2 regions of the Pseudescherichia sp. L3 genome follow, and region 1 is predicted to be linked to the other one. Evidence: predicted binding sites of a transcription regulator. Region 1 holds the regulator's gene; the other holds the start of a gene.
The links. The regulator PurR, encoded in region 1, represses purine synthesis genes. The targets are predictions, from matches to a motif close to CANGCAAACGTTTGCNTG.
Positions count from the first base shown of each region.

Region 2: the regulator PurR is predicted to act here: its motif matches at 1,491-1,508, upstream of purE (5-(carboxyamino)imidazole ribonucleotide mutase).

Region 1 covers NZ_JANKYC010000001.1:1,042,064-1,045,410, reverse strand. Annotated here, with positions in the region: gene NR795_RS05140 (MFS transporter) at 1-283, opposite strand, end outside; gene NR795_RS05135 (YnhF family membrane protein) at 466-555, opposite strand; gene purR (HTH-type transcriptional repressor PurR) at 853-1,878, shown strand; gene punR (DNA-binding transcriptional activator PunR) at 1,911-2,822, opposite strand; gene punC (purine nucleoside transporter PunC) at 2,958-3,347, shown strand, end outside.
Region 2 covers NZ_JANKYC010000001.1:215,340-218,686, reverse strand. Annotated here, with positions in the region: gene cysS (cysteine--tRNA ligase) at 1-67, opposite strand, end outside; gene ppiB (peptidylprolyl isomerase B) at 241-735, shown strand; gene lpxH (UDP-2,3-diacylglucosamine diphosphatase) at 738-1,460, shown strand; gene purE (5-(carboxyamino)imidazole ribonucleotide mutase) at 1,580-2,089, shown strand; gene purK (5-(carboxyamino)imidazole ribonucleotide synthase) at 2,086-3,153, shown strand; gene mnmH (tRNA 2-selenouridine(34) synthase MnmH) at 3,313-3,347, shown strand, end outside.

The DNA.
Region 1 (3,347 bases):
TGGTGTAGTCAGGAGAGAGTGCGGACAGCACGTTGCCCAGGGTAAAGATGGCCATCAGGAAGATCAGCGCGCTACGACGCGCGCGATGGGAGAGCAGCAGCGTCATCAGCGGCGCACCCACCATCACGCCAATGGCATAGGCGCTAATAAGCATCCCCGCTGCCGGTATAGAGACATCTACCCCACGAGCGATCGTCGGCAGCAGGCCCATCGGGGAGAACTCGGTGGTACCGATGCCAAATGCCCCAATCGCCAGGGCCAGCAGGGGAAAGTTGATTTTCATATTTTGACTCCAGAATTGCCGTGTCGACAGGCGACACCGTCACAGAAGCCAAAAGCATGACATTTATCACAAAAAAACAGAAGTTATCAAACTAACAAAAGTTTATTGCCATTTTGATAACAATTGGGCGGGGAAAAGGTCGACATTAAACAGAGGGAGAGAGGCCCCTCCCCCATGCTGAATCAATTTAACGCAGCGGTCAGCGCACCCGCAACAATCAGGCCCAGCACAACAACGGTGGTCATCAGGGAAAACTTCAGATCTGCACTCATCAATTTCTCTCCATTCTTATTACCCCACAAAAAGTGAGCCTGCGCATTTTTACACATTTATGGGCAAAAATCTTCTTTGATTTGGGGTGATATGCGTTTTAACGCTTCCCCTTTTCATCAAGATAAGACAAAATTCCACGCTAAATTTATTCGCGTACCGGCCATAGACCCCTCCTGACGTTCCGTGTCGTTTTCCCGGCGAATCGCATCTCCAAACGTTGCGTGCAGGCTGAGTAGAGGCAAACGTTTACCTACACTATTTTCAGGAGCTTACGTCGTGGTTTGGAGTGACATTGAATGGCAACTATAAAAGACGTAGCGAAACGAGCAAACGTTTCCACCACAACCGTATCACATGTTATTAACAAAACCCGCTTTGTGGCAGAAGAGACGCGTAATGCGGTGTGGGCAGCTATTAAAGAGCTGCACTACTCACCCAGCGCCGTGGCCCGCAGCCTGAAGGTTAACCATACCAAATCGATTGGCCTGCTGGCGACCAGCAGCGAAGCGCCCTACTTTGCCGAGATTATCGAAGCGGTAGAGAAAAACTGCTTCCAGAAAGGCTATACCCTTATCCTGGGTAATGCCTGGAACAACCTGGAGAAGCAGGGTGCCTATCTGTCGATGATGGCGCAAAAGCGCGTCGATGGCCTGCTGGTGATGTGCTCTGAATACCCCGCCCCGCTGCTCAGCATGCTGGAGGAGTATCGCCATATTCCCATGGTCGTCATGGACTGGGGCGAGGCAAAAGCAGACTTTACCGACTCGGTGATCGATAACGCCTTCGAAGGCGGGTATATGGCTGGCCGTTACCTGGTCGAGCGCGGCCATCGTGAGATTGGTGTGATCCCTGGCCCGCTTGAGCGCAACACCGGCGCGGGTCGTCTGGCTGGCTTTATGAAAGCCATGGAAGAGGCGCTGATCAGCGTGCCGGAAAACTGGATTGTGCAGGGCGACTTTGAACCCGAGTCCGGCTACCGGGCGATGCAGCAGATCCTCTCTCAGCCGCACCGCCCTACTGCCGTGTTCTGCGGCGGCGATGTGATGGCAATGGGTGCGCTCTGCGCCGTCGACGAGATGGGCCTGCGCGTGCCGCAGGATGTATCGCTGATCGGCTATGATAACGTGCGTAACGCCCGGTTCTTCACCCCTGCGCTGACCACCATCCACCAGCCCAAAGACTCGCTGGGGGAAACCGCCTTTAATATGCTGATGGACCGCATTGTGAATAAGCGTGAAGAGTCACAGTCGATTGAGGTTCATCCTCGGCTGATCGAGCGCCGCTCGGTCGCTGACGGTCCCTTCCGCGACTATCGCCGTTAAGATCCCGCCGCGATAAAACCTGCGGGAGCCGATCACTCCGGCTCTCGCAGCCACTCCCGATTAAGCGTTTCGCTATCGCCTAAGTAGTCCAGCAGCCAGCCCAGCGCGGGCGAGTTGTCGTTTTGCTGCCAGGTCAGGCAGCATGCTGCATCTGGAAACGGCTCTTCCAGCTGGAGCTCCACCCACTCACCGCGATCGAGCCACGGCCGTGCAAAATGGCCCGGCACCATACCGATGCACAGTCCGGCGCTCAGACACTCTGCTGAAGAGGTCCAGTCCGGCACCACCATTCGCCGCTGGTTGTCCAGCAGCCAGGTGATCCTCTTGGGCAGCAGCCGGGAAGTATCTTCCCACACCAGCGACGGCCAGCCGCGCAGGAGATCGTCACTCAGCGGGCCACCCCTGCCCGCCAGCGGGTGATGAGCGGCCACGACGCAGCGCCAGTTGAGCATCCCCATATCGCGAAAGGCAAAGCGCCCGCCTACAGGTATGGCCTGAGTCGCACCGATAGCCAGCTCTACGCGCCCATCGGCCAGCGCATCCCAGACGCCATTAAACACCTCTTGCGACACCAGCAGCTCCACGTCTGAAAAGTGGCGGTAGAAGTCGACGATCATCTGCCGGGTGCGTTCGGGACGCACAATATTATCGACGGCAATGGCAAGCTGCCCGCGCCAGCCGTTGGCTATCTGCTGACACTGCTGTCGGGTGACCTGCATTTTTTTGATGACAGACCGCCCCTCCTGCAAAAACCAGCTGCCGGCAGGGGTCAACACGACATCCCGATGACGTCGTTCGAACAAAGGCACGGCAAGCCACTCTTCCAGCTGGCGAACGGTATAGCTGATTGCAGAGGGAACCCGGTGCAGCTCCTGGGCGGCGGCGCTAAAGCTGCCGGTACGGGCGACGGTATCTACGACTTCAAGGGAGTAATCTGACCACATATTCTGCCTGCAAAAAATTTGAATGCACCGCGCAAATATTACCGTTTCACAACCGACAATGCACTGCCTACACTTTGCCGCTTTGCGATCTGTCCTGTTCACCTGTCGTGTAAAAGATAATAAGAAGGAATCATGATGTTACCTGGTAAAGGGTTTTTAGTTTGGCTGGCGGGATTAAGCGTGCTGGGCTTTCTGGCAACGGATATGTATCTGCCGGCGTTTACTGCTATTCAGCAGGATCTCAATACGCCTGCATCGGCCGTGAGCGCCAGCCTGAGCCTGTTTCTGGCCGGTTTCGCCCTCGCCCAGCTGGTATGGGGCCCACTCTCCGATCGCTTTGGCCGCAGGCCAATACTGCTTTGCGGGCTGGGGCTGTTTGCTTTCGGCTGCCTCGGCATGCTGTGGGTGCGTGACGGCACCACGCTGCTGGTGCTGCGTTTTGTTCAGGCCGTAGGGGTCTGTGCTGCGGCGGTTAGCTGGCAGACGCTGGTAACGGACTACTATCCGGCTCAGCGGGTTAACCGG
Region 2 (3,347 bases), 830 kb from region 1:
CCTTCCCGGCATGAATAGGTTTAAATTCCTCTTTTTGGCGCGTCAGGGTGTTATAAATTTTTAGCATCAAAGATTCCGTTGAGACGTGTGTGGAGAATGAACTCAGTATGATACCCATAATTGATAACCGAAGCAGCACCCTTTGCAAGGTGATCGAACCTTGCGGTTATGCTATAACAGGCGACTATACGTGACCCACAGCTGGGTCGATGCTCTACACTACCGGAACAGGATGCAAAAATGGTTACTTTCCACACTAATCACGGCGATATCGTAATCAAAACTTTCGATGACAAAGCGCCTGAAACTGTTAAGAACTTCCTGGACTACTGCCGCGAAGGTTTCTACAACAACACCATTTTCCACCGTGTTATCAACGGCTTTATGATCCAGGGCGGCGGCTTTGAGCCGGGCATGAATCAGAAAGCAACCAAAGACGCGATCAAAAACGAAGCGAACAACGGCCTGAAAAACACCCGTGGCACGCTGGCGATGGCCCGTACCCAGGCACCGCACTCTGCTACCGCCCAGTTCTTTATCAACGTGGCAGACAACGACTTCCTGAACTTCAGCGGTGAAAACATGCAGGGCTGGGGCTACTGCGTATTCGCCGAAGTGGTTGAAGGTATGGACGTAGTCGACAAAATCAAAGCGGTCTCTACCGGTCGTAGCGGCATGCACCAGGACGTTCCTAAAGAAGACGTGCTCATCGAAAACGTGACCGTCAGCGAGTAATCGTGGCGACGCTTTTCATCGCAGATCTCCATCTGTGTACAGAAGAACCGGCGATCACCGCCGGTTTTCTGCGTTTTCTGGCCGGTACGGCGCGGGAAGCCGATGCACTCTATATTCTTGGCGATCTCTTTGAAGCCTGGATTGGCGACGACGATCCTAATCCCCTGCATCAGCAGATCGCGGCCGCTCTCAAGGCGCTAAGCGACAGCGGCGTCCCCTGCTACTTTATTCACGGCAATCGTGACTTCCTGCTGGGCAAGCGCTTCGCTCGCGAGAGCGGCATGACCCTGCTGTCGGAAGAGGTGGTGCTCGACCTCTACGGTCGCCGGGTGCTGATTATGCACGGCGATACCCTCTGCACCGACGACGCGGGCTATCAGGCGTTTCGCGCGAAGGTTCACCAGCCCTGGCTGCAAACGCTGTTTCTCGCCCTGCCGCTGTTTATCCGCCATAAGGTGGCCGCGAAGATGCGCGCCGACAGCAAAGCGGCCAACAGCAGCAAATCGCTCACCATTATGGATGTGAACCAGCAGGCAGTGAGCCATGCGCTGGAACGCCATAAGGTACAGTGGCTTATCCATGGCCATACTCACCGCCCGGCAGTGCACGAGCTGACCGCCAACGGCGAACCGGCTTTTCGCTGCGTATTAGGGGCCTGGCATAGCGAAGGCTCGATGATCAAAGTTACCCCTCATCAGGTCGAACTTATCGCTTTTTCCTTTTAATGGCTTAGCCATTTTGCCCGCAATGTTAGCTGCGCAACCGTTTTCCTTGCGTTATTTCCATGCTATTCTCTGTGCCCTGTTACGCGCTATGCCGCACATCCACAGGAGTTTTTAGACGCATGTCTTCGAGCAATAATCCGGTACGTATCGCCATCGTGATGGGGTCCAAAAGTGACTGGGCAACCATGCAGTTCGCCGCTGAAGTCCTCGATATCCTGCATGTTCCCTACCATGTTGAAGTCGTTTCTGCCCACCGCACCCCGGATAAACTGTTCAGCTTCGCCGAAGGCGCAGAGCAGAATGGCTATCAGGTGATTATTGCTGGTGCAGGCGGCGCGGCGCATCTGCCGGGCATGATCGCAGCCAAAACCCTGGTGCCGGTGCTGGGTGTTCCGGTGCAGAGCGCGGCGCTCAGCGGGGTCGATAGCCTCTACTCTATCGTTCAGATGCCGCGCGGTATTCCCGTCGGAACGCTGGCGATTGGTAAAGCCGGAGCCGCCAACGCGGCGCTGCTGGCAGCGCAGATCCTTGCTACCCACGACCGGGATCTGCATCAGCGTCTGGCAGAGTGGCGTACAGCCCAGACCGACGACGTGCTGGATAATCCGGATCCGCGAGGTGCGGCATGAAGCAGGTATGCGTTCTCGGTAACGGCCAGCTAGGCCGAATGCTGCGTCAGGCGGGTGAGCCGCTAGGCATCGCCGTCTGGCCAGTGGGGCTGGACGACGAGCCGGAAGCTGTACCCTTTGCGCAGAGCGTGATCACCGCTGAGATTGAGCGCTGGCCGGAAACGGCGTTGACCCGCGAGCTGGCACGTCATCCGGCGTTTGTTAATCGCGACGTCTTTCCGATTATTGCCGACCGCCTTACCCAAAAGCAGCTCTTTGACCGTCTCTCACTGGCGACCGCGCCGTGGCAGCTGCTGGCCAGCGCCGACGAGTGGCCAGCGGTGTTTGACTCCCTGGGTGAGCTGGCGATTGTTAAGCGCCGGGTCGGCGGCTATGATGGCCGGGGCCAGTGGCGTCTGCGTGCCGGTGAAACCGAAACGCTGCCAGCGGAGTGCTACGGGGAGTGCATCGTCGAGCAGGGGATTAACTTTAGCGGCGAAGTGTCGCTGGTTGGCGCACGCGGCCACGACGGCAGCACCGTGTTCTATCCTCTGACCCATAACCTGCATCAGGACGGGATCCTGCGCACCAGCGTCGCTTTCCCGCTGGCCGACGCTGAGCAGCAGGCACAGGCCGAAGCGATGCTGGGCGCGATCATGGCAGAGCTGGGCTACGTCGGTGTGATGGCGATGGAGTGCTTTGTGACCCCTGGCGGCCTGCTGATTAACGAGCTGGCTCCGCGCGTACACAATAGCGGCCACTGGACGCAAAATGGCGCGTCGATCAGCCAGTTTGAACTGCACCTGCGCGCGATTACCGACCTGCCGCTGCCGAAGCCGGTAGTCAATGCCCCGTCGGTGATGATCAACCTGATTGGCAGCGATCTCAACTACGACTGGTTGAAGCTGCCGCTGGTGCATCTGCACTGGTACGACAAAGAGGTGCGCGCTGGCCGTAAAGTGGGACACCTGAATCTCAACGACAGCGATACCGACCGCCTGAGCGCAACCCTGGAAGCGATTATCCCGCTATTACCGCCGGAGTATGCCAGCGGTATCGCATGGGCGTGTGCGAAGCTCGGTTAAGCGTATCCGCATTTTTTGTCATGTACGCCGGGTAAGCGCAAGTGCAACCCGGTCGTACCGCTCCTCATACCCTTTTTTTGCTTCCACCGCACAAATGGGCGCGTAAAATAGCGCGATCTGACGTACAACGTTGCTCTTTGATGTGCAGAAGGAAGTCCCATGAGCGAAGGCATGGATTATTGCGCGATCCTCAC